4 regions of the Streptomyces sp. NPDC000151 genome follow, and region 1 is predicted to be linked to each of the others. Evidence: riboswitches for the same ligand, from Rfam matches in the RefSeq annotation. Region 1 holds a riboswitch; each other region holds the start of a gene.
What was found. Region 1 has a riboswitch for cyclic di-AMP ahead of ABT381_RS23700 (transglycosylase family protein). Riboswitches for the same ligand answer to the same signal wherever they lie in the genome.
Positions count from the first base shown of each region.

Region 1 (5,454 bases):
CGCAGGCCGCGCGGCGGGCGGCCCAGCTGCTCCCGGAACGCCGCGACGTCCGCGTCGGTGGGCTCGGTGGGCTCGGTCTGGGGAGGCGGCGTGTCCATGCAGGCTTCTCTTGTCGTCAGGGTTGAACGGTCGGCCGCCCCATCATCCCCCGGCGGCCCTGTGGCGCGCGTCGGCGGAGTCCAGGCCGGACCAGATGGCTTCGTACCAGGGGCGCTGCACGGCACTCCGGCCGGCCTGCGGCCGGCTCGCGCCGGTGCCGTCCACGACGGTGTAACCGGTCTCGCCCGGCAGCACGTAGTGCAGGTGGCGGCGGGCCTGCTGGCGTACGTAGGCGGGGTCCTGCCAGCGGGCCTTCTCCTGGCGCAGCCGCTGCACCGCCTCCCGGGCCGTCTCGGCCTCACGGCGCTGATCGGCGATGTCCGAGCGCTGGGAGACGTACGCCCTTATCGGATACGCGAGGGCCACGACCAGCGAGCACAGCACGAGCACGAGGAGCGCGGCGCGCCCGGTGAGCCGGCTGCGGCGGAACACGGTGGCCTCCCCTGGGTGGCTGCGTACGCGACGGCGTACGTACGTCCCCGGCAACGGTACGGGACCGCTGCCGGGGACGTACGGAGGTGGGGACCATCAGCCCCCGTAGGCCAGAACTCAGCCCTTGAAACGCGGGAAGGCGCTGCGGCCCGCGTACACCGCCGCGTCGTCGAGGATCTCCTCGATGCGCAGCAGCTGGTTGTACTTGGCCACGCGCTCGGAGCGGGCCGGGGCGCCGGTCTTGATCTGGCCGCAGTTGGTGGCGACGGCCAGGTCGGCGATGGTGACGTCCTCGGTCTCGCCGGAGCGGTGCGACATCATGCACTTGAAGCCGTTGCGCTGGGCCAGCTCGACGGCGTCCAGGGTCTCGGTCAGCGAACCGATCTGGTTGACCTTGACCAGGAGGGCGTTGGCCGAGTTCTCCTCGATGCCGCGGGCCAGGCGCTCGGGGTTGGTGACGAACAGGTCGTCGCCCACCAGCTGCACCTTGGTGCCGAGCTTCTCGGTGATGACGTTCCAGCCGGCCCAGTCGTCCTCGAAGAGCGGGTCCTCGATGGAGACGAGCGGGTACGAGGCGACGAGCTCCTCGTAGTACTCGGTCATCTCGGCGGCCGAGCGGCTCTTGCCCTCGAACTCGTACACGCCGTCCTTGTAGAACTCGGAGGCGGCGACGTCCAGCGCCAGCGCGATGTCCTGGCCGGGGGCGTAGCCGGCCTCCGTGATGGCCTCCAGGATGAGGTCGAGGGCCTCACGGTTGGAGCCGAGGTTCGGGGCGAAGCCGCCCTCGTCGCCCAGGCCGGTGGCCAGGCCCTTGTTCTTCAGGACCTTCTTGAGGGTGTGGTAGACCTCGGCGCCCCAGCGCAGCGCCTCGGAGAAGGACTCCGCGCCGATCGGGGCGATCATGAACTCCTGGATGTCCACGTTGGAGTCGGCGTGCGAGCCGCCGTTCAGGATGTTCATCATCGGGACGGGCAGGACGTGCGCGTTCGGGCCACCGAGGTAGCGGAACAGCGGCAGGTCGCTGGCCTCGGACGCGGCGTGCGCGACGGCCAGCGAGACGCCCAGGATCGCGTTGGCGCCCAGGGAGCCCTTGTTGTCGGTGGCGTCCAGGTCGAACATCGCCTGGTCGATGAGGCGCTGCTCGGTGGCGTCGTAGCCGACCAGCTCGGGGCCGATCTGCTCGATGACGGCCAGCACGGCCTTCTCGACGCCCTTGCCGAGGTAACGGTTCGGGTCGCCGTCACGCAGCTCGATGGCCTCGAAGGCGCCGGTGGAGGCGCCCGACGGCACGGCCGCGCGGCCGGTGCTGCCGTCGTCGAGGCCGACCTCGACCTCGACCGTGGGGTTGCCTCGCGAGTCGAGGATCTCGCGAGCTACGACGACGTCGATCGACGGCACGTTGTCTCCTTCGTGGGTTTCTGGAGTTCTGCAGCACGAGCCTAACGGCCCACGGCTCCTACGCCTGCCCCTAGCCCCGTCTGTGAGACGAAAAAGGACCCAAAGGCCCGCAATACGGGAGGTAGCGTCCGCATTTTGTAGCGGACGTACCGGGCAAAACGGTCCGTACGCATCTGAGCGGCGGCCCGCCCGGATGCCGGTGCACTGCCCCGCCGCGCCAACGCGAAAGCCCCGCCGTGGCGCGCTCGGGGGGACGCGTCGCGGCGGGGCGGTCTCACGGGGCGGCTCTCACGCCTGCCGGGTACCGGCTCGGACGTTGAGGTGCCGGCCTGTACCGGCTCAGACGTTGAGCTTCTGGCCGGGGAAGATCAGGTTCGGGTTGCCGCCGACGACCGACTTGTTCTTCGCGTAGACGGTCTTCCAGTCGGCGCCGTGCGCCTTGGCGATCTTGCCCAGGGTGTCGCCGGACTTCACGGTGTAGTTGCCGTGGCCGGTCACCGGCTTCGGGTCGGCCTTGGGCTGCACGGGCTGCGGCTGCGGCGCGGCCTGCTGCTTCGGGGCCTGCTGCTGCGGCGCGGCCTGCTGCTTCGGCGCCTCCTGCTTCGGGGCGGCCTGCTGCTGGACCTGGCCGGAGCCACCGGTGTTCACCTGCGCGGACGGGCCACCGGCGGTCAGGCCGCCGGCACCGGCGCAGCCCCAGGCACCCGGGCCCTGCATGGCGAGCAGCTTCTCGGCGGTGGCGATCTGCTGGTCCTTGGTGGCCAGGTCGGCGCGCGGGGCGTACTTGGTGCCACCCGCGGCGGCCCAGGAGCTGTTGTTGAACTGCAGGCCGCCGTAGTAGCCGTTGCCGGTGTTGATCGACCAGTTGCCACCGGACTCGCACTGGGCGACCTTGTCCCAGGTGGCGACCGAGGCGGCGTTGGCGGAACCGGCGGCCATCAGCGGGACGGCCACGGCGGCGCCTGCGACACCGGCGAGCGTGGCGACACGGACGGCCTTCGAGGGGCGGCGGTGCTTGCCCTTGAGCATGTTGTTCTCCCTCACCGACGCCTGCGAGGTGAGCTGTCGGGTTCGGGCTGTGAGTGGCCCGGCCGGATGCGCTGTCGCACATCCGGCTTCACCCCAAGCCGGCCGCTGCGTTTCCGCTGCGTACGGCACTTACCTTGGGTCCCCCGCTCCTGCCTACGGCGCTTGCGCGACGGTTGTCCGACCGATCACCGGCAGGATTCGGCGAATGATCGGCGGGCTCGCTTGGTGCGAGCGGTGAAGAACGTAAACACACACCCCTCGGCGGTTCAAACCACCTTTTCGCAGGACACTTTGCGGTTTTCGATCACCGGTGGCATCCGTTTGCGCAGGTCGAACACGGTATGGAAAGAACGGACAGGGCGGACGGAATACCTCGGGACGAGACCCATGTCTCACTTTCCCCAAATGGGGGCAACCATCCCGCACTTACGCCGTGCGGCCCGCGGTCACTGGCCGAGGTCGAGGCGCTGACCTGGCTGAATAAGGTCCGGATCAGCTCCGACGACACCCTCGTTGGCGTCGTAGAGGCCGGCCCACCCCTCGGCCAGCCCGTGCTCCTCCGCGATCGCGGAGAGGCTGTCGCCCGGCCGCACTGTGTACACGCCGTCGCCCTCCCCGGTACCGCGGTGGGCGTCACCGCCGCGCGAGGCGTGCCGCCCCTCGGGACGCCCGTCCTTGCCGTCGTCGGTACCGCCGCGGTGCCGGCCGGTACCGGGCGCGGAGGCGCCGCCGTCGGACGACGCGGGCGGCTCGGTGGCCCCCTCGGAGGGCTGCGCGGAGTCCGAGGGCTCGGTCGACGGAGCGGTCGACGGGTCGGTGGTGGGGTCGGCCGACGGGTCGGCGGTGGGCTGCTCGGAGGCGCCTTCGGAGGGCCGCGCGTCACCGGAGTCCGTGCCGTCGCCGGACGGCGTGGCGGAGGGCGTGGCCGACGGCTCGTCGGTGGCACCATCCGTGGCGCCGTCCGTGGCGCCGCCCGACGGCTGGGTGTCGCCGGAGTCGCTGCCGCTCGCGGAGCCGTCGTCGGAGGGCTGCGGCGCGGGCGTCTGCGTGCTGCCCGGGTCCACGTCGGGTATCAGCCCGTCCAGGTCGAGGCCGGCGTTCACCGAGCAGCTGGGCCAGGCATCCGGGCCGCGGTCGTTCAGTACCGACTCGGCGACCGCGATCTGCTGGGCGCGGCTGGCCAGGTCCGGACGCTCGGCGTAGGACTCGCCGCCGTAGTCCTTCCACATCTGCAGGGTCAGCTGCAGCCCGCCGTAGTAGCCGTTGCCGGAGTTGGCGCTCCAGGTGCCGCCGCTCTCGCACAGCGCGACGCGGTCCCAGGTGGCGGTGTCGGCGGCCTGGGCCCCGCCCGCCGTCAGCAGCGGCAGGGCCAGCCCGGCCCCCGTGACGGAGGCCGCCACCAGGAGGGCGGGAGCCTGACGGGGGCGGCGGTGTCTACCGTTGCCGGAGCGCATGCGAGTGCCTTTCGAGCGGCGGCTTGAGTTGTCGCACGCAAGGTAGCGGGGGCCCGGTCCGGTCTCAACCCGGTGTAGCGGAGATCACGCGTAGATCACGCTGCTGACGCCAGGTCAGTTCGTCTCGACCCGGGCACCCTTGGCGCATTCCGGTACGTCCGCGATTTCCCGTTCTGACGGGCCGTCGGAAGCGGGCGCCCGCCCCGCCCGGGACGATGCGCTATGCGCCTTTTGCGCGCCGGACGGCACGCCCTCCGGAACGACTTACTCCGCGCTTTCCGGAATAGCCGGATCCGCGTCTTGCGGAGCGATCGATTCCGGGCCTTGCGGGGTGGCTGGCTCCGCGCCTCTCGGGGTGGTCGGCTCCGCGCTTCCCCGTACGTCCGCCGCGCCCTCCGGCGTGAACTCCACCGGCAGCGCCCGCAGCCCGCGCATGATGAGGCCGCCGCGCCACCGCAGGTCATCGGGGGCGGCGGCCAGCCGGAGGTCGGGCAGCCGGGTCAGCAGGGTCGCCAGCGCGGCACGGCCTTCGAGGCGGGCGAGTGGCGCGCCCAGGCAGTAGTGGATGCCGTGCCCGTACCCGAGATGCTGGTTGTCGCGGCGCCCGAGATCCAGGGTGTCCGGCTCCTCGAACCGCTCCGGATCCCGGTCGGCGGCCGCCAGTACCACCAGTACCGGGTCCCCCGCGGCAATCGACTGCCCGCCGATCGTCAGCTGCTGCGTCGCGAACCGCCAGGTCGCCAGCTCCACCGGACCGTCATAGCGCAGCAGTTCCTCGATGCCGGTCGCGAGCAGCTCCTCGTCGCCCGCGGCCAGCGCGGCCTGCAGCCGCGCCCGCTGCTCCGGGTTGCGCAGCAGCGCGTACGTACCGTTCCCGATCAGATTGACCGTCGTCTCGAACCCGGCGAACAGGAGGATGAAGGCCATCGCCGCGGCTTCGTTCTCGGTGAGGTGCTCGCCGTGGTCGGAGGCGCGGATAAGGGCCGAGATCAGGTCCTCGTCCTCGGACTCCACCGCCGCCAGCGACTCCCGCTTGCGGTGG
Region 1 covers NZ_JBEPFC010000094.1:9,313-14,766, reverse strand. Annotated here, with positions in the region: gene ABT381_RS23715 (DUF501 domain-containing protein) at 1-98, opposite strand, end outside; gene ABT381_RS23710 (FtsB family cell division protein) at 142-531, opposite strand; gene eno (phosphopyruvate hydratase) at 649-1,929, opposite strand; gene ABT381_RS23700 (transglycosylase family protein) at 2,269-2,958, opposite strand; cyclic di-AMP (ydaO/yuaA leader) riboswitch at 2,962-3,129, opposite strand; gene ABT381_RS23695 (transglycosylase family protein) at 3,405-4,412, opposite strand; gene ABT381_RS23690 (cytochrome P450 family protein) at 4,677-5,454, opposite strand, start outside.

Region 2 (5,454 bases), on a different contig from region 1:
CATAGCCGGTGATCTTCGGGCCCGTGCCGGCGTCCGTCCAGAGGTTCTTCGGGCGGCGGTTCTCGTTGCGCTCGATGACGGCGTTGGCGGCCGAGAGGATCGTCTGCGTGGAGCGGTAGTTCTGCTCCAGCAGGATCGTGGTCGCGTTCGGGTAGTCCTCCTCGAACTGGAGGATGTTCCTGATCGTGGCGCCGCGGAAGGCGTAGATCGACTGGTCGGCGTCGCCCACGACGCACAGCTCGGCGGCGGGCACCTCGGGCGTCCCGGGGCCTACCAGCTCGCGCACGAGGGTGTACTGGGCGTGGTTCGTGTCCTGGTACTCGTCGACCAGCACGTGCCGGAAGCGGCGGCGGTAGTGGTCCGCGACGTCCGGGAACGCCTGCAGCAGATTCACCGTCGTCATGATGATGTCGTCGAAGTCCAGGGCGTTGGCCTCGCGCAGCCGCGCCTGGTACATCGCATACGCCTCGGCGAGGGTCTTCTCGAAGCCGTCGGCGGCCGTCCCGGCGAAGTCCTCGTGATCGATGAGCTCGTTCTTGAGATTGGAGACCTTGGCGCTGAAGGACTTGGGCGGGAAGCGCTTGGGGTCGAGGTCCAGGTCGCGGCAGACCAGGGCCATCAGGCGCTTGGAGTCGGCGGCGTCGTAGATCGAGAACGACGACGTGAAGCCCAGCTTCTTGGACTCGCGGCGCAGGATGCGCACGCAGGCGCTGTGGAAGGTGGACACCCACATGGCGTTGGCGCGCGGGCCGACCAGCTCCTCCACGCGCTCCTTCATCTCGCCCGCGGCCTTGTTCGTGAACGTGATCGCGAGGACCTGGCCGGGGTGGACGCCGCGCGCGCCGAGCAGATGCGCGATGCGGTGCGTGAGGACGCGGGTCTTGCCGGAGCCGGCGCCCGCGACGATGAGCAGCGGCGCGCCCGTGTGCACGACGGCGGCCTTCTGCTCGTCGTTCAGCCCCTCCAGCAGCGCGGCCGGGTCCACTGCGGGGCGGGCGGCGCCGTCGCGGTAGTACGCGTCCCGCTGCACGGGCGCGTCGAAGCGGCCGCCGAAGAGGTCGTGCGGCACCTCCTCCGCTGCCGGACGGTCCTCGTCCTCGGGAGGCGGCGGCTCCTCGTCCTTGGAATCGAGGTCCGCCAGGAAGCTGTCGTCAAAGAGGCTGCTCATCGCCCACCGAGTCTAGGCCGCCCCACCGACAACCCGGCCCCGGCCGCGAAATTCCGGGGATTACGGGGGTGCGGAGAATACGGCACGAGGCGGGCGGTCACGGGCAGAGAACGGCACCGGACAGTGCGTGGTCGGAACCGGTCCGGCATCGACCCGGACACGACGAGATCACGAAAAGGTTTCGGGCATATCGAACATCAGCCTTCACAGAAGTCACACGAGTTGGCTACCGTGCCGACCGGGCAGCCCGCCCCACCGCCCGGCGAAAGCGCCGGCACGGGCCGCCCCGCCGAGTCCGTACCGCCGCACCCAGGGCGGGCCGGAGCCGGGGACCCACACGCACGACCGGGGTGAATCGGCCGGCACGGAGCGATCCGTACGGCCGTAGGGCACCTTCCGTAGTACGGCCGCAGCGATGCGGCACGCGCCCGAACCCGACAGCTAACCCGGTAGGCGGTCCACGGAAGGAGTCGCCGGCCTTGGCGTCTCATCGCAAGCCGCGCACCCGCATCCTCGCCGTGCCCGCGCACCGCCGTACGGCGGCCGGGCTCACCACCGCGGCGCTCGCCTCCGTCACGCTGCTCACCCAGAGCGCGGACGCGGCACCCAGAAACCCCAAGCCCTCCATAGAAGAGGTCAAGAAGAAGGTCGACGGCCTGTACCGGCAGGCCGAGGTCGCCACCCAGAAGTACAACGCCGCCAAGGAGCGCGCCGGCACGCAGCGCGAGAAGGTGGACGGGCTGCGCGAGGCCGCGGCCCAGCGGACCGAGAAGATGAACGAGGCCCGGCGCGAGCTGGGCACCTTCGCCTCCGCGCAGTACCGCTCCGGCGGGCTGAGCCCGACCGCCCAGCTGATGCTGGCCCGGGACCCGCAGCAGTTCGTGGACCGCAACCACCTGATGGAGCGGCTCACCGGCCGCCAGCAGGAGGCGGTCGCCGACTACCAGGACCAGCAGGCGCAGGCCGCGCGCAAGCGGGCGCAGGCGACCCGGAGCCTGGAGGAGCTGCAGAAGTCCCAGGAGTCACTGAAGACGTCCAAGCGGGACGTCCAGGACAAGCTGACCGAGGCCCGGCAGCTGCTGTCCCGGCTGACCGCGCAGGAGAAGGCGCGGCTGGCGGAGCTGGACCGCAAGAAGAAGGCCGAGGCGCAGCGCAAGGCCGAGCGGCTGGCGCGGGAGCAGGCCGAGCGCGAGCAGCGGGAGCACCAGGACGACGGATCGGGCGGTACGGACGGCGGGTCCGGGACCGGCTCCGGGGGTGATACCGGGTCCGGTACGGGGTCGGGCTCCGGGGTGCCCGATGGTGCGTACGCAACCAAGGCGGAGAAGGCGCTCACCTTCGCCCGCGCGCAGCTGGGCAAGCCGTACGTGTGGGGCGCGACCGGCCCCACGTCGTACGACTGCTCAGGGCTGACCCAGGCGGCGTGGAAGGCGGCGGGCGTCTCGCTGCCGCGGACGACCTGGGACCAGGTGAAGACCGGCACGCGGGTCGCGACGAAGGACCTTCACCCCGGTGACCTGGTGTTCTTCTACGACGACATCAGCCACGTCGGGATGTACATCGGCGACGGCAAGATGATCCACGCGCCGAAGCCGGGCGCGAGCGTCCGCGTGGAGTCGATCTACTACATGCCGATCTACGGGAGCGTACGGCCGGCCTGAGCGGCACATGCCCGGAAACGACGAACCGCGCGACCGCCCCGGAGAACGAGGCAGTCGCGCGGTTCGTCGCGCCGAAGGTGGGGCGGCTCAGGTCCAGAGCAGCGCGATGAAGATGTTGACGACCGTGAGCAGGCCGACGAGCCCGAAGAGCGGCTTCTCCACCTTCTCCTCGTCACGCTTCACGTAGACCAGGCCCAGGATCACGATCAGGACGGCGAGCTTGACGCCGATCTTGATGTTGTTGACCGAGTAGTCCTGCATCTGGTTCAGGCCGACCAGGATGACGCCGGTCACCAGCATCGTGATCGCGCCGTGCAGCATCGCGGGCACGAAGCGGGCGGTGCCCGCGCCCATCGCCTTCATCTGCGTGAGGAAGCCGCCGAGCAGCGAAGCGATGCCGATGATGTGCAGCGCGACGAACACATTGATCACTACGTCCATAGTGGTCGATCGTAGCCCCGCCCCCGGCCCGGCCCTCGGGCAGGGCTGCCGTCGCTGCCCCGGCCCACCACCGGCCCGCCACCGGTCGGCACCTGCCGGTATCCGTCACCCCGTGGCCGAAAGCGAGCAATCCATGGCAGCGGAATGGACAAATACCGGCATTGCCCCGCCTCATGCCCGCCGGCAGGTTTAGCGTCCTCACCCAGGCGGTCGGCTCCCCATCGCCGTCGGATCCGCCCCGACGGCCGTCGGCCGCCCCCGCCGAGGTACGGCGGCGGCCCGCTCCCCCTTGTTACGGACCGCCGCCGTACCGCCCCCGTACCGCTCCCCTGTGCTTTGCTGTCGCGAGGAGAAACACGGGATAACTGGCGCCACACCAGTAACGAAAAACGATCCAGTCATCAATCAATTCCGCCACGGAATTCCGACCGTACGGTCGGAATTCAATGCAGCCGCGGTACATGGCCGCTCACCACGAAGTCCCGCAGCAGGTCCATCGCCCGCCGCGGCGCCTCCCGGAAGACGCCGTGCCCCGCCTTGGCCAGTACGTGCAGCCGTACGTCCGTATGACTCAGCCGGTGCGCGAAGCGGCGGGCCGCCGACGCGGTCGCCACCGGGTCCTGCTCCCCCGCCAATATCATCGTCCGGCACGCGAGCCGGTCCAGCCCGCGCCAAGGGTCGAACTCCCGCGCCAGCACCATCCGGAAGTGGTCCAGCACATCGTCGTTCCAGCGCACCCGGCGCAGCCGGTCCGGGCCGGCCGGGTCCCCGCCCGGCTGCTGCGAGTACAGCGGCAGGCAGATCCGCTCCCACGCGTCGGTCATCTCGTCGCCCGTGTCGCCCGCCCAGTAGCGCAGCGCGACGTCCCGGGCCTCGGCCCCTCCCAGCCGTTCGAACATCTCCAGCCGTTCGTACGTGTCGCCGGGCATCACGCTGTCCAGCACCAGCCCCGCGAACCGGTCGGGGTGCCGGATGGCCGCCAGCAGCGCGACCCAGCCGCCGCTGGACGTACCGACGAGAACGGGCCGTTCGATCTCCAGCGCGTCGCAGAAGTCGATCGCGTCGTCCGCCCACCGCTCCCACGTCCACTGCAGCGGCCCACTGCGCACGGAACGACCACTTCCGCGCTGATCCAGGTAGATGACCTGAGCGAAACCGGCCGCGGCGGAAAACTCCGGCTTGAACAGGGTGTGATCCGCTCCCGGCCCCCCGTGGAGCAGCACGATCGTCGGCCGTTCGGCCATGTCCGGGCCGTCCGTCACCAGTTGGGCTCCCTCCACATCGAAGTAGAGCCGAACACCATCACCGATATGTACCCGCACGGCCCTTGACCTCTCTCAAGTAGCCTGATTTTCCAAGGATTCGGGTGGCCCCCGCAGCGTTATGCAAGGAGGCCGAATTCCATCGTCACTATTGCGAAGCTCTCGCAATACGATCGGGTCCGTGGACACAATGACCGAGCACCACCGCGTGCCTGTGGCACGGCCGGAGGTCGTACGCGCTTGGGTGGACGGCTGGGTACGTTCGCGCGGCACGGACGGCGCGGTCGCGGTACCGGGCGGCTTCCGGATAGCCGTCGGCCGCACGGACCAGGTCGCGCGGTACGTCCTGCCCGCGGCCGACCCCGGCGTGCTGCGCCGGCTGTCCGCCGCGCTCATCACGCCGGGCCTGTGGCTGAAGGTCTGCGCACCCCGCTCGGTCGTCGAGCCCGCGCTGCCGGCGTCCTGGGACTTCCAGGCCCCGGAATACCTGATGACCGCCCCCCTGGGGCGCGCGGTGCGCATCGGGAAGCGCGGCGAGGTGCCCGACGGGCTGCGGGACGGGCTCGTGCCGGGGGCCGCGCCCGCGCCGCCGCCGGATCCGGCCGTGCTGCCCGGCGGATACGTCGTCGAGACGGTCGCCCAGGGCGACCTCGTCGACGCGCGCGCCTTCAGCGCGACGGGCGAGGTCGCCGCGGGCGGCCGCGTCGCTCTGGCCGGCACGGTGGCGGTCTTCGACCGCGTGCGTACGGACCCGGCGCACCGCCGCCAGGGCCTGGGCCGCGTCGTGATGACGGCCCTGGCAGCGCGCGCCGCGCAGCGGGGGGCCACGCAGGGGCTCCTGGTGGCCCGGGACGACGGCCTGTCCCTGTACCGGGCGATGGGCTGGGAGCTCCACTCCCCAGTGACCACGGCAGTGCTCCGC
Region 2 covers NZ_JBEPFC010000142.1:7,187-12,640, forward strand. Annotated here, with positions in the region: gene pcrA (DNA helicase PcrA) at 1-1,168, opposite strand, end outside; cyclic di-AMP (ydaO/yuaA leader) riboswitch at 1,460-1,639, shown strand; gene ABT381_RS28975 (C40 family peptidase) at 1,648-2,829, shown strand; gene ABT381_RS28980 (hypothetical protein) at 2,917-3,270, opposite strand; gene ABT381_RS28985 (alpha/beta fold hydrolase) at 3,714-4,532, opposite strand; gene ABT381_RS28990 (GNAT family N-acetyltransferase) at 4,723-5,454, shown strand, end outside.
Region 2: linked by a shared signal. The riboswitch ahead of ABT381_RS28975 (C40 family peptidase) and the one ahead of ABT381_RS23700 (transglycosylase family protein) in region 1 are both predicted to bind cyclic di-AMP.

Region 3 (5,454 bases), on a different contig from region 1:
GTCCTGGGCCTGGGCGCCCAGGGTGGCGAGGAGATCGTGCTGGCTTCGGACGCCGACGGCGCCGACGCCGCGCTGGACCGCCTGGCAAAGCTCGTCTCCGAGGGCCTCGAGGAGCTCCCGGAGACGGTCTGACCCTTCGGGCAGACCGGCGGCCGTACGCCGCCCGGTACCGCCGTCACGGCCCCGCCACAGTGACCCGCACACGGGTCATGGGCGGGGCCGTTCGCATTGCACGGAATTCCCCGCTTTCCCGTCGGCCGGGATCCGACGCAAAAGACATTCGGGCGCACGCAATCAGGTACGCACAATCGGGCCCACGCAAAAGTAATTCGGGCACGGCGGAGCAGGGGTACGGAATTCCCCAGGAGTTGTATACGGCAGCGGTGTTAATTCCGGACGCGCGCCGTGTTTACGGACCGTTTCACTTCCCTCACCGCCGGCGCCGGACGGCGCAGCCGGTGGGCGGGCAGCGCGTGCTCCACATGGGCGGCGGTCAGTGCGCGGGCGCGCTCGGCGTCGCCGCGCGCCACCGCGTCCACGATCGCGCCGTGCTCCTGCCAGGACCGGTCCGCCTCACCGGGCGACGGCTGGTCCAGGTCGATCGCGTACACCCAGTCGATCTTGCGGCGCAGCTGGGTGAGCAGCGCCGTCATGCTCGCGCTGCCGGACGCCTGGGCGAGCGTCTCGTGGAACCAGCAGTCCAGTTGCCGCAGGTCGGCGGCGCTGCCGTGGCGGGCCCTCGCACGCCCCAGGCGGACCAGGCCGCGCAGTACCTTCAGATGGGCGGCCGAGCGGCGGGCCGCGGCGCGGGCGGCGCCCAGGGGCTCCAGGAGGAGGCGGATGTCCAGGAGGTCGGCGGCCTCCTGCTCGGTCGGCTCGGCCACACACGCGCCCGCGTGCCGCCGCGTGGTGACGAACCCCTCGGACTCCAGCGTGCGCAGCGCTTCGCGTACGGGGACGCGGGAGACGCCGTACCGGGACGCGAGCAGTTCCTCGATCAGCCGGGAGCCGGGCGGGAACGTTCCGGAGACGATGTCGTCGCGAATCGCCGTGCAGACCGCATGCGCCGAAATGTTCCCTCGCATCGTCCGTGCCTCCGCCGTAATCCTCTGGAAACGCCGTCCGGGCGGCGCCTTTTCCGTGACTCTATGACACCGGACCGGCATTTCCGATGGCCGTCACGAATTCATGGATATTTTTTGGCCAATGGGCGGGAGTTCCGGGGAGGCGGGGACGGGAGCGCAACGGGAGCGCATACGGAGACGCCGAAGCCCCGGCCGGGGGCCGGGGCTTCGGGTGGTACACGGGGAACGCCGTACGGTGCGCGGCCCCTCAGAGGCTCGGGTCCCTCAGACGCTGACGCCGTGCGAACGCAGGTACGCGATCGGGTCGATGTCCGAGCCGTACTCCGGGCCGGTGCGCGCCTCGAAGTGCAGGTGCGGGCCGGTGGTGTTGCCGGTGTTGCCGGACAGCGCGATCTGCTGGTTCGCGGAGACCCGCTGGCCCACGGAGACGCCGATGGACGACAGGTGGCCGTACTGGGTGTAGGTGCCGTCGTTCATCTTGAGGACGATGTTGTTGCCGTACGCGCCGCCCCAGCCGGCCTCGACGACCGTGCCCGCGCCGACGGCGTGGACGGCGGTGCCGGAGGCGGCGTGGAAGTCGATGCCGGTGTGGCTGCCGGAGGACCACAGGCCGCTGGACGCCTTGTACGGGGTGGAGACGTAGCTGCCGGCGATCGGCGCGACGAAGCCACTGGCGCTGAGCGTGGTACGGGCGTCGGAGCGCGAGGCGCGCTTCTCCGCCGCCTTCTTCTTGGCGGCGGCCTTCTTCTCGGCCGCCTCGGCCGCGGCCTTGCGCTGAGCCTCCTGGGCCTTCTTCTTGGCGGCCTCGGCGTTCTTGACGGCGGCGTCCTCGACCTGCGTACGGGCGGCGGCGACCTCGGCGGCCTCCTCCTGCGCGTCGGCCTGGGCCACGATGTTGTCGGCGACCCGGTCGCCGGTGTCGGCGATGGCGCGGGTCAGGCCGGTGTCGGTGGCGGCCGGGTCCTCGGCGGCGGCCAGCGCCGGGGAGGCGATGGACACGACGACACCGGTCGCGGCGGCTATGCCGGCGATGTTGCGGGTGGTCCGGGCAGCACGGCCGGGGCGGCGGTGCTTGCCGGTGGCACGGGTGAACGCCATGACCGGCGCACTCCTTTCCTTCCTTCTCGCCTACCGGGTTAGCTGACGGGTTCGGAGCAGGAAGGTCTCCTACGGCGGCCTCCGGAGAGGACGCCGATTCACCCCAAGGGGACATGTGGGTCCCCGGCTCCCCTGGCTCGCGCCGTACGGGGACTCGGCGATGACTGTCCGGCGGCCGCGGGCGCGGCGCAGTTCTGACGAACAGCCGGACCGACGCTAAAGGGGACATCTCGCGATCAGCAAACAGAATCGAGAGTTTGTGCCGGACGCCACACGGGGCGGAGGCAACCACCTACAGCATTCCGGACAAAAACGAAGATCCCGGGCCGCTTTGGCGGCCCGGGACCCTTTATGTCCTGCTATGTGAGCGGCGTTGGCACGGTTCAAGACACCCAGTGACGGGACCGGTACGACGCGTTCCGGCCCGTCCTTCCGCCGTACCGCGCAGGCGAATTCACCACCGCAACCGCCCCGGGACGGCGCCGGTCCGCGACCGCCGCCGGCCCGCCCCGCGTCAGCCCGTGACGACCGACACCTCGCCGATGCCCAGCTTCCGCACCGGCTCCGCGATCTGCGCGGCATCGCCCACCAGGACCGTGACGAGCCGGTCCACCGGGAAGGCGCTGACCGCGGCGGCGGTCGCCTCGACCGTGCCGGTCTCGGCCATGCGCCGGTACAGCTCCGCCTGGAAGTCGTCGGGGAGGTGCTGCTCGACCTGGTCGGCCAGCGTCCCGGCGACGGCGGCGGCCGTCTCGTACTTCAGCGGCGCCACGCCGACCAGATTCTGCACCGCCACGTCGCGCTCGGCGTCGGTCAGGCCCTCGGCGGCCAGCGTCCGCAGCACCTTCCACAGGTCCTCCAGCGCCGGACCCGTGGACTCCGTGTCCACCGAACCGCTTATGGCCAGCATCGCCGCGCCCGTGCCGTCACCGGAGGAGCGCAGCACCTGCCCGAAGGCCCGTACGCCGTAGGTGTAGCCCTTCTCCTCGCGCAGCACGCGGTCCAGGCGGGAGGTGAGCGTGCCGCCCAGGCAGTACGTGCCGAGCACCTGGGCGGGCCAGACGCGGTCGTGCCGGTCGGCGCCGATGCGGCCGATCAGCAGCTGCGTCTGGACGGCGCCGGGCCGGTCGACGATGACCACACGGCCGCTGTCGTCGGCGGTGATGGGGGAGGCGGCCACCGGCTCGGCGGCGGAGCCGGTCCACGCGCCCAGGGTCTCCTCCAGCGCCGCGTCGAGGTCCACCCCGGTGAAGTCGCCGACGATGACGGCGGTGGCCGTGGCGGGGCGTACGTGCGCCTCGTAGAAGGCGCGGACAGCGGCGGCGTCGATGCGCGCCACCGTCTCCTCGGTGCCCTGGCGCGGCCGGGACATCCGGGAGGTGGCCGGGAACAGCTCCTTGGAGAGGGCCATCGCGGCGCGCCGGGCCGGGTTGGCCAGCTCGTGCGGGATCTCGTCCAGGCGGTTGCGCACCAGGCGCTCGACCTCGCTGTCCGGGAAGGCCGGGGCGCGCAGGGCGTCGGCGAGCAGGCCGAGCGCCTTCACGAGGCGGGAGGCCGGCACCTCCAGGGAGACGCGGAGGCCGGGGTGGTCCGCGTGCGCGTCCAGCGTGGCGCCGCAGCGCTCCAGCTCGGCGGCGAACTCCTCGGCGTCGTGCTTGTCGGTTCCCTCGGAGAACGCCCGCGCCATGATCGTGGCGACGCCGTCCAGGCCCTCGGGCTCGGCGTCCAGCGGCGCGACGAGGTTGATCTCGACGGCCACGACCTGCTGGCCCGGGCGGTCGGCGCGCAGCACCGTCAGGCCGTTGCCGAGCGCGCCGCGCACCGGGGCCGGGAACGCCCACGGCTTCGGCTGCCCGGCCTGCGGCTGCGGGTGGAAGGTCATGGTCGGGGTCACGGCGTCGGTCACTGGGCCGCCTCCTCGGTCTTGGTCTCGGTGTCGTTCTGGACGGCGGCCGCGGCGGGCTCCGGCTCCCCGGCGGCCGCGGCCTCGGCCCCGGCGGGCAGGGTCGGCTCGTAGACCAGCACCGCGCGGTTGTCGGGGCGCAGCCGGGCGGCGGCGACCGCCTGCACCTCGTCCGGGGTGATGTCCAGAACGCGCTGTACGGCGCTCAGCGCGAGCTGCGGGTCGCCGAACAGCACCGCGTACCGGGCCAGTTCGTCCGCGCGCCCGGCGACCGTCTCCAGGCGGTCCAGCCACTCGCGCTCCAACTGGGCCTGCGCGCGCTCCATCTCCTCGGCGGTCGGGCCCTCCTCGGCGAAGCGCTTCAGCTCCTCGTCGACGGCCCGCTCGATGGCGGGCACCTCGACGCCGTGCGAGGTCTTCACGTCCAGCCAGCCCAGCGAGGGCGCGCCCGCCAGGCGCAGCAGGCCGAAGCCCGCCGCGACGGCGCTGCGGTCGCGGCGCACCAGGCGGTTGTAGAGCCGGGAGGACTCGCCGCCACCCAGGATCGTCAACGCGACGTCCGCGGCATCAGCCTCACGGGTGCCGTCGTGCGGCAGCCGGTACGCCGCCATGAGGGCGCGCGAGGGCACCTCCTCCTCGACGACCTCGCGCAGCTCCCGGCCCATGATCTCGGGCAGCGAGCCGTCCCGCGGCGGCTGCTTGCCGTCGTGGCCGGGGATGGAGCCGAAGTACTTCTCCACCCAGGCGAGGGTCCGCTCGGGGTCGATGTCGCCCACGATGGACAGCACGGCGTTGTTGGGCGCGTAGTACGTGCGGAAGAAGTTCCGCGCGTCCTCCAGGGAGGCGGCGTCCAGGTCGGCCATGGACCCGATGGGCGTGTGGTGGTACGGGTGGCCCTCGGGGTAGGCCATCGCCGTCAGCTTCTCGAACGCGGTGCCGTACGGCACGTTGTCGTACCGCTGGCGGCGCTCGTTCTTCACCACGTCGCGCTGGTTCTCCAGCGACTCGTCGTCCAGTGCGGCCAGCAGCGAACCCATCCGGTCCGCCTCCAGCCACAGGGCGAGCTCGAGCTGGTGGGCGGGCATGGTCTCGAAGTAGTTCGTCCGCTCGAAGCTCGTGGTGCCGTTGAGCGAGCCGCCGGCGCCCTGCACCAGCTCGAAGTGACCGTTGCCCTTCACCTGCGCCGACCCTTGGAACATCAGGTGCTCGAAGAGGTGCGCAAGGCCCGTACGGCCCTTCACCTCGTGGCGGGAGCCGACGTCGTACCACAGGCAGACCGCCGCGACGGGGGTCAGGTGGTCCTCCGAGAGCACCACGCGCAGGCCATTGGCCAGCCGGTGCTCGGTTGCTGTCAGGCCGCCGGAGCCG
Region 3 covers NZ_JBEPFC010000027.1:39,565-45,018, forward strand. Annotated here, with positions in the region: gene ABT381_RS11505 (HPr family phosphocarrier protein) at 1-132, shown strand, start outside; gene ABT381_RS11510 (GntR family transcriptional regulator) at 387-1,085, opposite strand; gene ABT381_RS11515 (M23 family metallopeptidase) at 1,350-2,183, opposite strand; cyclic di-AMP (ydaO/yuaA leader) riboswitch at 2,196-2,353, opposite strand; gene ABT381_RS11520 (M16 family metallopeptidase) at 2,698-4,065, opposite strand; gene ABT381_RS11525 (M16 family metallopeptidase) at 4,086-5,454, opposite strand, start outside.
Region 3: linked by a shared signal. The riboswitch ahead of ABT381_RS11515 (M23 family metallopeptidase) and the one ahead of ABT381_RS23700 (transglycosylase family protein) in region 1 are both predicted to bind cyclic di-AMP.

Region 4 (5,454 bases), on a different contig from region 1:
GCTGATGAAGGAGTTCGCCCACGCCCGGGTCGTGGCCGATGAGCTGCGGGCGGAATGCCGGCGATACGGCGAGCGCTGGGTGTGTGCCTACGCGGACTACATGCGGGCGTTGGTGGACCTCGCGCAGGGAGACCCGCACTCGGCGACGGGCCATGCCCGCCAGGCGATGAGGGGGCACTGGGCGCTCCACAACACCACGGGAACCGCGGTGGCCCTGGACGCGCTGGCTTCGGCGGTCCTGGCCGACGGCGACGGGGAGCAGTCGGCGTGGCTGCTGGGCCTTGGCCAGCAGGTCTGGCAGGTCGTCGGCAGCGCGCAGATGGATTCGCCGGGACTCGCCGCCGTTCGCCGGTCCTGCGAGGACCGCGCCCGGCGAGCCCTTGGCGAAGCGGCGTACGAGGCAGCCTTCCGCAAGGGCCTGGAGAGCGGTATGGACGACGGCCTCACTGCTGTCCGACGCGGGCGTTGAACCCGGCTCCGGCTGCCCGGCGGAAGGCCGGGGCGCGCCCGTGATGGTCGGGGCGCGCCCGTGATGGATGGGCGCGCGCCGCAGCTGCGCACACCCTTCTTCCGCGGATCTTCCGCCGGCCGGGAACGCCTGTACGCCGGTCAGGAGTTGAAAGAGTGTCCAGACACATCCAGAGGTATCCGAACGCATCGGTGGCATCCGGAGGGGGCTCGTGGTCGTGACCGTGACCGTGACCCGTCCGGCCCTCGAAGAGTCGCCGCGCGGTGCCGCGGCGGACACCCTGGGACGGCGGTACGGCGGTACGGAGAGCGGTGGGGGAAGGAGGCCGGTGCGGATGGGGCGAGGCAGAGTGGGCGTGCCGGGCGACCGGGAGCGGCGGGCCCGTCGGGACGGGCTGTCGCCGGTCAGCCGCCGGCTGGTCTGCTGGCTGCCCGCTGTGCTCCTGATCGGCGGGCTGGCCTTCGACCTCCTGACGCCGACCCGGTACACCGCCGCGCCGTTCTTCTCGGCGGCGCCGCTGGTCGCCGCGCCGCTGTACTCGCTGCGGAACACGGCGCTGGTCAGCGTCCTGTCCGTACTGGCGGAGCTGGGCGTGGCCGTCTTCCACGGCCGGACCGGCGGCTACGAGTCGTACACCGAAGCGGTGACGGTCCTGGTCGTCGCCCTCCTGGCGCTCGGTATCAACAGGGCCGTGCGGATGACCGACGCCCGGCTCGCCTCCGTGCGCGACGTGGCGGAGGCCGCCCAGCGGGCCGTACTGCCGCTGCCGCCGGACCGCATCAGCGGGCTCGACGTCGCCGCGCGGTACGAAGCGGCGCAGGCGGATGCCCGTATCGGGGGCGATCTGTACGCCGTGCAGGACACCCCGCACGGCGTACGGCTCATCGTCGGCGACGTGCGGGGCAAGGGCCTGGAGGCGGTGGAGGCCGCCGTGATCGTCATCGGCGCCTTCCGGGAGGCCGCGGAGCAGGAGGCCACGCTGGAGGCGGTGGCGGGGCGGCTGGAGCGGGCGCTGCAGCGCGAGGGGAGCCGGCGGGCGGGGCTGGACCAGTTCGAGGGGTTCACCACGGCGGTGCTCGCCGAGGTGCCGTCCGAGCATCGCGGCGTGCTGCGGGTGCTGAACCGCGGCCATCCGGCGCCGCTGCTGCTGTGCGCGGACGGCACGCTGCGCGAGCTGGAGCCGCGGGCCCCGGCGCTGCCGCTCGGGCTGAGCGAGGTCGCGGGCTGGCCGGACCGGGCCGACCAGGCCGATTTCCCGCCCGGCGCGATGCTGCTGCTGTTCACCGACGGGGTGACCGAGGCGCGGGACAGCGGGGGCGTGTTCTACCAGCCGGCGGTCCGGCTGGCCGGCCGGCTGTTCACCGGTCCCGACGCGCTGCTGGACGCCCTGGTGGACGACGTGGCACGGCACACGGGAGGGGAGACGGCGGACGACATGGCCCTGCTGGCGCTACGAAGACCGGAGGGGTAGGGACGGTGCCTCCTCCAGCCACTGCACGCTCTGTCCGTGCTGGCCCGTGAGGGCGACCGGGTGGCCGTCGAGCGCGAGGGTGAGCTGGTGCGCGTCGGCGGGGCGCGGTCCGGGCAGCCACGGCAGCACGCTGTGGTGCTCGTTGGAGACCCAGTGCCCGGCCCGGTCCACCAGGACCGACCGTACGACCCGGGCGAACTCCTCGCGGCGCTCCAGCGGCAGATACGTCAGCACGGCCGTGTGGAAGACCACCAGCGTCGCGTCGCGCGGCGCCCGCGCGGCCAGCGCGGGCAGCTCGTCCAGGAGGTCGCCGCGCACGAGCGGAGCCGGCGGTGCCTGCCGTACGGCCTCGATGGCGTCGCGCTGACGCCGCTGACGTTCCGCCGCATCGGGCGTCGACCCGGGCCAGATCAGCGCCTGGAGCCAGCGCACGTCGTCGGCGTCGGCCACGTCGAGCGGGTTCAGGTCGATCCCCGCCCGCCAGGCGATCCGGGGCAGCCCGGTCGGTACCGGCGTGCCCGGGGACGTACGGCAGGAAAAGACGACCGGGCTGTCCGGAGCGCCGAACTCCGGTCCGTCGTCGTAGCGATAGCGGTACCGGTCCGGGTGCAGGCACAGCCCGGCCGACGCGCCGACCTCCAGGAGCGCGAGCGGCTGGGGGAGCCGGGCGAGGAGCGGCAGCAGTGTGGCGCAGCGCGCGGGTTCGTTGGTCTGCGTGAGCCGCCGCATCATGACGTCGCGTACGTCGTCCCAGTGCCGGATCGTCCACTCGCGCCACGTGCGGTACGCGAAGTCGCCGCGCGGCCCCTGGTCGGCGTGCGGGCCGTCGAGGTAACGGACGGCGGCGAGCAGGAGATTGGGCTGCTGCTTGTTGCCGGGCGGCAGGGAGGCGCCCAGGAAGTCGCAGAATTCCGGGTCCTGGCTGATGCGGGCGGTCAGCTCCTCATGCGCTTCGGACTCGCCCCGCGCCTGCTGCCACGAGAACTCCGCGTACCGATCCGCCACTGCCTGCGCGCTGTTGACGACCATGATCAGACGTTACTGCTCTCACTGTACGTAATCGCTGCGCACCCCTCCGCATAACAACTGACAAACGATCAGTCCGCTACGGGTTTCCGATGCCCGGTCAACTCGCCCCCATTTGGTCATGACTGGTGGCATAAGTCCAGCTCAGCGGGCGTACGGATTCCGGGGAACGCTTGGAATCCGGCCGTCCCGTCCATTACTGTCCGATAACGCAGCGCGGTCGGACCAGCCGTCGCAAGAGGCGGCACCGCGCGGCCGACGCCGAATCCCATAAGCGCACTTCACCACCGCACCACCTGCCCAGGGAACCGGGGAACCACCACCTTGGGGTGAATCGGACGACTCCCCCCGGAGCCGCCCGTAGGAGACCTTCCTGCTCCGAACCCGTCAGCTAACCCGGTAGGCGAGAAGGAAGGAAAGGAGTGCGCCCCCGTGGCGTCCAACAAGCCTGCCCCCGACCCGTCTCCCGGGTCCCCGCACCTCGCGCACGACTCGTACCGCACCCACGATGCGTACGCGGCGCACGGCACCCACGAGTCCCCCAGGACGCACGCCGAGCCGGCGCCCGCCGACACCGCCACCTTCCCCGCCGTGAGCGATCCGGGTGCGGCGGGCGGCCCGTGGGAGGAGTGGAACCCCACCGAGGAGTCCGTACGCCCCGTACGCGGCCGGCACCGCGTGGCCAAGCAGCGCGGCGGCGGCCTCGCCCGCAGCAGTACGGTCCTGGGCGTCGGCGTCATCGCGGCGGTCGGCGCGGGCGGCATGGCCTCCGCGCAGGGCAAGCCGCAGGTCTCCATATCCATGCCCGACCTGGGCAGCATGGCCGAACACGTATCCGAGAAACTCCCCGCGGCGGAGAGCCTGCCGGGCATCGGCGGTCTGGTCTCCCACGACTCCTCCGGTACGGGCGCGGACGGTGCGCAGGGCGGCCCGTTCACCCGGGCGGGCGGCGGCGAGTCCGCGCAGGGCGGCGGCGAGGCGCTCCGCGCCCGCATCCTGGAGCAGGCCGAACAGGCGCAGAGCTCCGCCGACCAGGAGGCCCGCGAGACCGCCGAACAGGCCGCGGTCCAGCAGGCCGAGGCGGACGCGGCCGAGCGCCAGAAGCACGCCGAGAGCGCGAAGAAGAAGGCCGCGGCGGAAGCCAAGGCCAAGGCCGAGGAAGAGGCGCGCAAGAAGGCGGCCGCCGCCCGCGCCGCCGAGCTCGCCGAACTGGCCAAGAGCTACACCCTCCCGGTCTCCTCTTTCACCATCACCGCCACCTTCGGACAGGGCGGCGACCGCTGGGCCGCCGACCACACAGGGCTGGACTTCGCCGCCCCGACCGGTACCCCGGCCAAGGCCGTGCACGGCGGCACGATCACGCAGGCCGGCTGGGCGGGCTCGTACGGCTACCGCATCGTCGTCACCCTCGACGACGGCACCGAGCTCTGGTACTGCCACCTCTCCTCGATGGTGAAGACCTCGGGCAAGGTGAACGCCGGCGACGTCATCGGCCGGGTCGGCGCCACTGGCAATGTCACGGGCCCGCACCTCCACCTGGAGGTCCGCCCGAGCCCGGACACGCCGGTCGACCCGATGCCGTGGCTGCGCGACCACGGGCTGAAGGTCTGACGACGACGCCTGACGACGACGCCTGACGACGACGCCTGACGACGACGTCTGATGACGACGTCTGATGACGACGATGGCGTGAAGGTCTGAGAACGCCCGCTCTCCGGGGTCGCCTTCGGGGTCGTCTTCGGGCGCGCCTTCGGGCCATCCTCCGCCCGCCGGGCTTCCGTCCGCCCGTCCGGGGCACTTGTCCGCCGTCGCCGCCGCCTCGTGCGCCCCGCTCCGCCGCGACCGGGAACCGGGCGTACTAGCAGGAGGGGAGAGGCGGTGGCCGACGGCCGGGTCTCCGCGTAGCGCGGGCCCGCACACCACGGCGGCCCTGATGGCCACCCGCACACCGCGGGGGCCATCGGGCCGCCGGGCGTATCTTCGGCCGTCCGGCGAGCGCAACCCATCCCGCTCCCGCAGAATGAACGGGCCCCCGCCACCGCGCCCCAAGAAGAACGGCGCCGAGCCAAGGACGGCCCCAGTGGAGTGGACCCTCGAAGTTGTCACCGTCCCCGTCACCGACCAGGACCGTGCGAAGCGCTTCTACGAAGAACAGTGCGGCTTCAAGGCCGACGTGGACTCGCAAGTCGCCGAAGGGGTACGGATCATCCAGCTGACCCCGCCCGGTTCGCGCTGCTCGATCGCCCTCATCCAGGGCCTGCCGCCGGCACCCGGCCAGTCCGCCATGGCCCCGGGCTCGCTCCAGGGCCTGCAGCTGTGCGTGGTGGACATCGAAGCGGCCCACGCGGAGCTGGTACGGCGCGGGGTGGAGGTCGGTCCGGTACAGCATCTCGGCGCCGAGGGCTGGGCCGAAGGCCGCGGCGAGACGTGGAACTCCTTCATGTTCTTCAAGGACCCCGACGGCAACGGCTGGACGGTCCAGGAGGCA
Region 4 covers NZ_JBEPFC010000127.1:5,888-11,341, forward strand. Annotated here, with positions in the region: gene ABT381_RS27570 (ATP-binding protein) at 1-469, shown strand, start outside; gene ABT381_RS27575 (PP2C family protein-serine/threonine phosphatase) at 804-1,940, shown strand; gene ABT381_RS27580 (DUF2332 domain-containing protein) at 1,920-2,969, opposite strand; cyclic di-AMP (ydaO/yuaA leader) riboswitch at 3,245-3,387, shown strand; gene ABT381_RS27585 (M23 family metallopeptidase) at 3,399-4,577, shown strand; gene ABT381_RS27590 (VOC family protein) at 5,047-5,454, shown strand, end outside.
Region 4: linked by a shared signal. The riboswitch ahead of ABT381_RS27585 (M23 family metallopeptidase) and the one ahead of ABT381_RS23700 (transglycosylase family protein) in region 1 are both predicted to bind cyclic di-AMP.